Regions from separate parts of the Pseudoalteromonas sp. SWYJZ19 genome, predicted to be linked through region 1. Evidence: predicted binding sites of a transcription regulator. Region 1 holds the regulator's gene; each other region holds the start of a gene.
The links. Region 1 encodes ArgR, which controls arginine synthesis, uptake and breakdown. Its sites were predicted from a motif close to ANTGAATANNTATTCANT; they were not measured.
Positions count from the first base shown of each region.

Region 2: the regulator ArgR is predicted to act here: its motif matches at 1,424-1,441, upstream of I6F45_RS10965 (arginase family protein).
Region 3: the regulator ArgR is predicted to act here: its motif matches at 1,278-1,295, upstream of I6F45_RS04520 (OadG family protein).

Region 1 covers NZ_JADYXI010000007.1:168,630-171,825, forward strand. Annotated here, with positions in the region: gene I6F45_RS09550 (ABC transporter ATP-binding protein) at 1-580, shown strand, start outside; gene I6F45_RS09555 (Dyp-type peroxidase) at 629-1,528, shown strand; gene argR (transcriptional regulator ArgR) at 1,536-2,003, opposite strand; gene mdh (malate dehydrogenase) at 2,229-3,161, shown strand.
Region 2 covers NZ_JADYXI010000009.1:99,051-102,246, reverse strand. Annotated here, with positions in the region: gene I6F45_RS10970 (transporter substrate-binding domain-containing protein) at 1-132, opposite strand, end outside; gene I6F45_RS10965 (arginase family protein) at 262-1,371, opposite strand; gene udp (uridine phosphorylase) at 1,836-2,591, shown strand; gene cdd (cytidine deaminase) at 2,777-3,196, opposite strand, start outside.
Region 3 covers NZ_JADYXI010000003.1:175,344-178,539, forward strand. Annotated here, with positions in the region: gene oadA (sodium-extruding oxaloacetate decarboxylase subunit alpha) at 1-978, opposite strand, end outside; gene I6F45_RS04520 (OadG family protein) at 990-1,232, opposite strand; gene I6F45_RS04525 (DUF1328 domain-containing protein) at 1,752-1,925, shown strand; gene I6F45_RS04530 (hypothetical protein) at 1,984-2,175, shown strand; gene I6F45_RS04535 (YcxB family protein) at 2,308-2,775, shown strand; gene csrA (carbon storage regulator CsrA) at 2,826-3,017, opposite strand; gene I6F45_RS04545 (aspartate kinase) at 3,109-3,196, opposite strand, start outside.

The DNA of each region.
Region 1 (3,196 bases):
GCTACTTGATGAGCCTTTTTCAAATATTGATACACAAGTACGCTTTGAATTAATTGCCGATATACGTCGAATTATTAAAGCAACTCAAGTATCTGCTGTGTTTGTTACACACTCAAAAGAAGAGGCGTTTGCCTTTTCAGATACACTTGCCATTATGCATCGCGGTAAAATTGAGCAACAAGGCACGCCTGAGCAGCTTTTTGCAGATCCATGTTCAAAGGAGGTTGCAGAGTTTCTGGGTCAAGGCATATACTTGAGCGCAGAAGTATTAACAGCAACTGAATACAAAACACCATTTGGTTTAGTCGAATCTTATGTTGAGAGTAAGCATGACGTAAGCGTAGGGCTTATATATGTACGTCCCCATCAAATAGAATTAGTGGCAGATAACCAAAGTGACAAATTCAGCAAGCGAGCTACAATCATAAGTCGTCGCTTTATTGGTTCGGCGTATGTTTATTCACTTGTTATTGATAAACAAGAAATTGAAGTTGCTGCACAATATGGCCAGTCATTTGAAAATAATGAACAGGTTATAATAAAAATAAAACCTCACACGGTGAATTTTTTCGAATCGTAATTAATTTGTTATTCGCTGTGTTTTTATCTGTAAAACTAAGGAATAACAATGGCGCAAGCGCAATCAGGGATTTGTGCTGAAGCAAACTTACACGGTTTGCACTTATTTTTTAATGTGTTTGATGGTCAAGATGAATCACTTCGCGCAAAGTTAAAACAAGTAAGCGCTATTGAAGAAGAATTTAGCGATCAATTTTCAGAATCAATGCTCTCTTGCATGGTTGCTATTGGTGCGCAATATTGGCCGCATATCCTCCCTGAATACATCCCAAGCGAATTACAGAGCTTTCCTAATATAAACCATAGCGATCATCAAATGAGCGTACAACCGTGCGATTTATTTGTGCAAATTCGCTCTGACCGTGAAGACGTTAACCATTTATTTGCGCTGCAAATTTTAAAACTATTTGCTCCCGATGTTGAGCTGGTGGAGCAAATTCGTAATTTTCGCTTTTTAGATGGTCGTGATTTTAATGGTTTTATTTATGGTGGCGACACCGCACATGGAAGAAAAAAGCGCGCTACGGCTTTAATTAGTAACCCTGGCAATTTTGAAGATCAGGGGAGTTATATTCATGTACAGCGTTATAAGCATGACTTAACTATGTGGCAGCACTTATCATTGAGTGAGCAAGAACAAATAATGGGGCGTACGCGCCTTGATAACACGCTAATTACCCCCGCGATTGAAACCAGCCATGCGTCACGTAGCGAGCTAAAAGACGAAGACGGACAACCGCTACTATTAAATCAGAGCATGCCTTATGGCGATGTGTATGAGCAGGGAATGTTATCAATTACATGCGCTTGTACGGGCACCGCATTTGAAAAAGTACTTAATAGTCGTTTAGGGGAAGGGGAGTGTTACGACCACTGGCTTGATTTTACTCAAGCCGATATGGGTTCTGCTTTCTTTGCGCCTTCAGTCGGGTTTTTAAAACAAATTTAGTTTGCTATTAAACCGTATCAAATAAAATGCGAACACGTTCAAGTGTTACATCTATTTCAGATATTTTAGCAGGAGCGATAAAAATAGTATCGTCGCCTGCAATTGTTCCTAGTACGCCATCTGCTTTACCTAATGAATCTAATAAACGCGCAATAAGCTGAGCAGCACCTGGACTGGTACGAATAATGATCATCATTTCGTTGTGCATAATGTCGATTACTAATTGGCGTAATGGGCTTTTAGCCGTAGGTACACCCATTTCAGCTGGTAAGCAGTAAACCATTTCTTGTTTGGCGTTACGTGTGCGTACAGCACCAAATTTACTTAGCATGCGCGATACTTTACTTTGGCTTATATTGTCAAAGCCTTGATCTTTTAATGCATCAACTATTTCGCCTTGAGAGCCAAAATTTTCTTCTTTTAATAGTGATTTAAATGCTTTTACCAGTGCTTCTTGTTTATCTTGTGGTTGCATAGTCTTTATTCGTTTTTGTTATTTATGCCGCAAATTCTACACAAAAATGAATAATTATGCAGCAGTTGTTTAGTTAACTTGCCAGTTTGATGCGTTAAATCACAAAAGTTTACGACTATGGTCGAAAATATACTTGAAATAGACAGGATAAATTTGTTTTTAGTCGCTAATTTCATTATCTTAAGAGCCACAAATGTTTCCTACCTCAAATTACGGAGAATTCCAATGAAAGTTGCTGTATTAGGTGCTGCAGGCGGTATCGGCCAAGCGTTGTCTTTACTATTAAAAACAGGCTTACCAGCTGGCTCTGAATTATCACTTTATGATGTTGCACCAGTAGTACCAGGTGTTGCGGTTGACCTTTCTCACATCCCAACAGATGTTAAAGTAGCAGGCTTTGGCGCAGACGAATTAAACAAAGCGCTTGAAGGCTCTGACATCGTTCTTATCCCTGCGGGTATGCCACGTAAACCAGGTATGGATCGTGCTGATTTATTTAATGTAAATGCTGGTATCATCAAAACTTTAGCAGAAGGCATTGTTGCTAGCTGTCCTAAAGCGTTAGTAGGTATTATTACTAACCCAGTAAATGGCACAGTTCCAATCGTTGCTGAAGTATTCAAAAAAGCAGGTACTTACGACGCTAAACGCGTATTCGGTATTACTACGCTTGACGTTATTCGTTCAGAAGCATTTGTTGCTGAACTTAAAGGCGTAGACGTAGCAACTGTTAAAGTACCAGTAATTGGTGGTCACTCAGGCACAACTATTCTGCCTCTACTTTCTCAAGTTGAAGGTGTTTCTTTCACAGATGAAGAAGTTGCTGCACTTACTCCACGTATCCAAAATGCGGGTACTGAAGTTGTAAATGCTAAAGCAGGCGGTGGTTCAGCTACGCTATCTATGGGTGCTGCTGCAGCTCGTTTTTGTATGTCTTTAGTTAAAGGCCTACAGGGTGAAGAAGTTGTAGATTACGCTTACGTTGCTGTTGAAAATGGCGATGCAGAGTACTTTGCACATCCAGTACGTTTAGGTAAAAACGGCGTAGAAGAAATTCTTTCTTACGGCGAACTAAGCGCATTTGAAACAAAAGCAAAAAATGACATGCTTGAAACACTGAAAAAAGACATCAAAGAAGGTGTTGATTTCATGGCGTAATAGCCAAAGTAGAATAATAAAAAAGCCTGCATTTG
Region 2 (3,196 bases), on a different contig from region 1:
GACAGAACGGCCAACGAGTTTATTATCTTCATTGAGATACTGAAAGTCCGGAAATACTTCCGTTACTATTGTAATTTCAGTTGCATCAACTTTAATACAGCTAATGAGCAATAAAAAGATCAATAATTTCATTCAGTGAGGCCTCAACCAACTCATTATATGTGTTTAATAAATATAGCTGAGGCTTTATGAACTGCTAGTTTTTAGTCATGTAATGCACACTTATACGCTGATAGTGCTAGTATTTATAGCACCTACAGCTTACTTGTTCATCGCACTAATTAAAAATGCTGAAATTTTGGCGCCTTCTCTAAGTGTTGTTTCAGAGCTTGATTGACCCACTAAAGAGCTGTCGGTAAAGGGGGCTATTTCCATCATATCAGCACCCGTAATCGGAAACTCATCCGCAATAGCTGATAAAATATCAAGCGCATGCTGTGGTGTTAAACCATTATGTTCTGGCGTACCTGTGGCTGATGCAAACTCGGCATCAAGCGCATCAATATCAAAGCTTACGTAAACTTCATCAACGTTATCGGCTTTTAGCTGTGCAATTGCATCAGCAGCAACGGCCGCTGCACCGCGCTCAATAATTTCATGTGCCCAGTGCTGCTTAACACCAAATGTACTTTCCCAATGCGCTTTTGGCTTACCACTTGAGCGTATACCAAACTGAATTAAATGATGCGGTGCCGGTAAAAATTCTAAAATATGTGTACACCACGAGCCAAAACATAAATCTATGCCTAAGCGCTCAACAAGTAAGTCGGTATGCGCGTCAAAGTGAATAATAGCGGTACGCTTACCTTGCTCACGTTTTGCCTTTAAATACGCTTTAGTAAGTGGGTAACTAATTGAGTGATCGCCACCAATACCAAATATGCCTTTATCTTTAAATGTTGCGTAAAAGCTGTCGCATACATCCTCTGTGATTGATAACGGACTTACGTAATAGTCGTTATCTTCATTACCGTATAGGGCTTTTTGGCAATTAGAAATAGTTGCATCGTTTAAGTATTTATCGTGAAGTAAATGTGGGATTACACGTACATCGCCTAAATCAAACGAATGACACTGCGGCTGCTGATCAATTAATGCTGAGCGCACAAATAACGGCCCCCAATTTGCGCCGCGTAAAATACCACCGCCACAGTCTGAGCTAATACCTAACATTACGGCTTTATGTGGAGAATTTGGTAGCTCATTTAAAGAGTCGCGCCAAAGTGAATCTACGTTTTCGGTTTGCCCATAAAGCTTATTACGTAGTGCGGCTTTGCGCTCTTTAGCAGTGTTTACTGTAAATACACCATCGCCTGGTGAACATAAATAGTGTTCAACTTTGTTTTTAAATGCTTCAAATTGTGTGCTCATAGTAAACTCCTTCGGTTTTTGTTCTGTACGCAGCTAATTAGTTTCGATTACTTTTGATTAGTTATGCAAAATTACTAAAAATGCCTAAACTTCAAATAAATTTCGTTTTTCTAAATAAGTGAGTGCCTAATGTAAATAAATACGTTTACTTTCATGCAATCAACAAAGCCATAAGCAAATGAATTTAAATGGTATTTAAATGATTCGGCAATCAACTTTTAAATTGTAGTTACGCGCTTGAGTGATACTTATTATGTCTGCTTGAACAAGTCAACACCGTAACGGAGCTGCGAATATAAGTGTTTGATTGAATATTCATAGTTGGTGAATAAATCAAATGAGTACTTAAAATTATTAAGGTTTAATTGGAGGAGTTAAGATAAAACGGACAATCGTCCTGTACTTGATAAACGTTTCTAGCAATGATGCTAGATTGACACAATTTATTATAAAAAGGCTTAGCTATGGAAAAGGTATTTCACTTAGGACTATGTATTGACGATCTTAAAGGTGCAAAACTTGCGATTGTACCGGGCGATCCAGATCGTGCTGCACGCATTTCACAATTCCTAGACAACCCAACCTGCCTTGCTCAAACTCGTGAGTTTCATGTTTACTTAGGTCAACTAAACGGCCATTCGGTGGTTGTTTGTTCTACGGGTATTGGTGGTCCATCTACGTCGATTGCAGTAGAAGAATTAGCACAACTTGGCGTGCGTAAATTTTTACGTATTGGTACAACCGGTGCGATTCAGCCACATATCAACGAAGGCGAAATTTTAATTAGCCAAGCGTCTGTACGTTTAGACGGTGCAAGCCAGCATTTTGCTCCTCTTAGCTACCCTGCTGTGTCTGACTTTTATGCAACACAAGCTATGGTACAAGCATGTAAAAACTTAAATATCGATTTCCACATTGGTATTACAGCATCAAGCGATACATTTTATCCAGGACAAGAGCGTTACGATACGCATTCTGGTTACGTTCCTAAATCACTACAAGGTAGCTGCGAAGAGTGGCAAAAACTGGGCGTGATGAACTACGAAATGGAATCAGCAACATTATTCACTATGTGTGCAGCCCTTGGTTTACAAGCAGCATGTGTAGCAGGCGTACTTGTTAATCGTACTCGCCAAGAAATACCAAATGTTGACCATGGTGAAATTGAGCGTAAATCTGTAGCGGTAGTATTAGAAGCGGCTAAAGTATTACTTGATTAATACGGATTCTATTATTAATGGGCTATTATAACGATAAGAAAATGGCTCAGTAACAAGGCAAAAATTATGAAGTATAGTTGTCTTATATGAATAATTTTTAACGCAGTTAGTGAGTTATTTAATTCGATAGAATGGCGCATTTTAATAAAGCACAGCTTTGCCTGTGCTTTATTGTTTTTAAGAGGTTATTTTAGCTGAGCGCTAATTACTTCTATTGCCGGTAGATTTTTAAAACTTGCAAGTACAGCACGTGCTACACCCTCTTGGTTTTCATGGCCTGCGGTTTCTAAAAGTGTAATTGATTTTACTGTACTTTCGTTAAAGCTAAGCCCTGCGATAAATAATTGGCTAAGTGCACTTTGTAGTGGCGACAAGCTTGGGCTGTACGCTGCGTTTTCTGCGTAACTTCCGTAAAAATCACCATTTTCAAATGTACTAATTTTTACTGCACTAAAGTTTTTACTATAGGGTACGTATGCGTTTAATGCTGTACTTGCTAGTTTTTCATCTAGTTGATCATTTGCAAATACTTGCTGGTGAGGCTCTGGATTAAACAAGCTAAACGCGTTACCTAAATCAGTCGGCCCAAACGAGTGCGGCAGTAA
Region 3 (3,196 bases), on a different contig from region 1:
CCGTGGGATCTCAAGCAAAACTTCATTAAGCTTATCTGCCGCGCCTTGCTCTTTAAGTTGGTTTTCCATGTTTGTAAGCATGCCACCAGGTACTTGAGCGAGTAAAATACGACCATCAACCCCTTTTAAGCTACCTTCAAATGCCGCATATTTTTTACGTACATCTCTAAAGTAAGCAGCAATTTCTTCTAGATGATTTAAATCAAGGTCAGTATCGCGCTCAGTTCCTTCAACTATCGATACAATAGTTTCAGTTGCTGTGTGTCCGTAAGTCATACTCATAGATGAAATAGCGGTATCAAGCATATCAATGCCTGCATCAATCGCTTTTTGATAAGTCGCAGTACTTAAACCAGTTGTAGCGTGGCACTGCATAGCAATAGGAACCGACACGGTTTCCTTAAGTGCTTTAATTAGTTTTTCAGCATCGTACGGCTTTAATAAACCCGCCATATCTTTAATACAAATTGAGTGACAGCCTAAATCTTCTAATTGCTTAGCAAGAGTCAGCCACATATCAAGCGTATGAACAGGACTTACCGTGTACGAAATAGTACCTTGAGCATGTGCGCCTACTTTTATAGCCGCTTTAATCGCTGTTTCTAGGTTACGTACATCGTTCATTGCATCGAAAATACGAAATACGTCAACGCCATTTTTATGTGCGCGTTCTACAAACTTTTCAACTACATCATCAGCGTAATGGCGGTAGCCTAATAGGTTTTGACCGCGTAATAGCATTTGCTGTTTAGTATTAGGCATCGCTTTTTTAAGCGCGCGAATACGCTCCCAAGGATCTTCGCCTAAATAACGAATACACGAATCAAATGTAGCACCGCCCCACGATTCAATAGACCAATAACCTGCATCATCTAGCTTGCTAGCAATAGGTAGCATATCGTCTAGGCGCATACGTGTTGCGAGCAATGATTGGTGCGCATCGCGTAATACCAATTCTGTTAATTTTAATTTAGCCATGTGTGTGCCCCTTATTTATTATTTGATTTGTACTGAGCAATGGCAGCACTAATAGCAGCGATGTGCTCATTAGGCACACCTTGAGATTTAAAAGACGGTGATTTAGCTGGTGATGCCTCTGGTTCGCTATAGCGCGTCACCAAATTAGACATAAGCGTTACTGCACCAATTAATATCGACAGAAATACAAACACCCCAACCATACCAGTTAGCATTAAGCTACCAGCCGTTGTGAGTAGAGCACCTATATCCATTTTTCTCCCCCTTGAAACCCATATCGAAAATAAAAAATCGATTTAATTAAATATTTATTCACTGGATAATAACAAAACTAGTCGCTTTGTCTACATCTTGTAAATTGGTAAAACCAATTAAACTATAAACAACATAACACTCAACAAATTTACATGCCATAACCCAGCAATCATGCGCCCTACAATACATACAGAAAATAACGACTATAGCTAATAGTTATATGGAAGTTGTTAATTAACTATTCAACTTAATAAAAATAACCGCCAAATTTTATAATAAGTACAAAAACACACACCAATTGTTAATTGGTCTTACCAAAAAGATTATTTTTAGTGAATATTTACCGGTAACTTGTAACAGTGTGAATAACTTACATAACAAAGCGTAAAAATTACTAACTAACTAATAACTAAAAACACAGTTAAAAATCATAACCACTTGATATAAAACAAAAATAAACTTTGGCATATAACTGGCATTAGTTATTGTGAGCAAATTTGATAACCAAGGAGAAAACAATGTTACGCTGGACAATTACATTTTTAGTTATTGCTTTAATCGCTGCAGTGTTAGGTTTTGGTGGCATCGCAGGTGCCGCAGCTGGTATAGCAAAAATTATATTTTTTATATTTTTAGTACTTTTAGTGATCTCATTAGTTTCAGGTGCACTACGTGGTAAATCACCCAGGTAGATAAAGCATTCAACTAACAAACACTAAAATTTAATTAACACTTACAAGGAATTACATTATGAATTCAACAACTGTAAAAGCAGCACTAATCGGTCTATTCGCAAGTTTCTTTATCATGGGTTGTGAAGACAATCATGCAGAAGACGCAGGCGAACGTATTGACGAAGCAGTAACTGACGTGCAAAACAAAGTAGAAGATGCATGTGAAAATGTTAAAGAAGGCGTAAACGCTGAAGAAACTAACTGTTAATTCTTCTTGTATCGCTAAAAAACGGCCTTAGGGCCGTTTTTTTGTGTCTGTAATAAAATCACTGACTATAAAGCTGCTCATTTAGCGGCTAGCTTGTTAAAATAAAAAAAACGATATTTAAAGCAAGGCAATATGGCATTTACAACAACCTACACACTAGATAAACCTTACTTTTACGAGTGCTTTGACGAGTCACTCCCCTACAGTAAGCGCGCCAAACCTAAGTACTTTTTACTTGTACTCCTCGTTGCGCTTGGTTTATTTGGCATTTATGTTTTAAACGATCATTACTTAGGATCGTTTATGATCATGCTAGGTGTACTAGAGTGCGTCGCTTTTTACTATCGCAGACCTTGGTGGGTAACCAGACAAATGCTCAGCAGAGCGTCAGGCTCTGAGGTAACACTTACCTTTGATGAAGAAGGCATTAAGTCGGCTAATCATTACAAAAGTTTTGAGCTAACTTGGCAAAACATAAGCGAAGTAATAGATACTCAGCAAGGTATTATTATTAAAAATAAAAGCGGAATGCAGTACATTTCAAAACAAATACTAACCCCTGAAATACTCGCTTTTATAAACAAAAAAGCCACTCAGTGAGTGGCTTTTAGTCTAGTTGAGCTAATTACTCAACTACGTATACGTGTTGATTAAGCATTGCCCGGATTAGGGTTCGACTTTTCAGCTTGTATGCGCATGTAAATCTCTTCACGATGCACTGATACGTCTTTTGGTGCATTAACACCGATTCGAACTTGATTTCCTTTAACACCTAGAACAGTAACTGTTACTTCGTCACCAATCATTAGGGTTTCACCTACTCTACGAGTTAGTATTAGCATTCTCTTGCTCCCATGTTCCAATAAAAATTATAAGATTCCGCTTAAACATACTAATGAAAATTAGACTGAAAAGTAAGTAAAAACTCTCAATCTATCCATTTTCTGTTAAAAATGCTTTGTGTAATGCACGAACTGCCAACTCTAGGTACTTTTCATCTATTAAAACTGAAATTTTAATC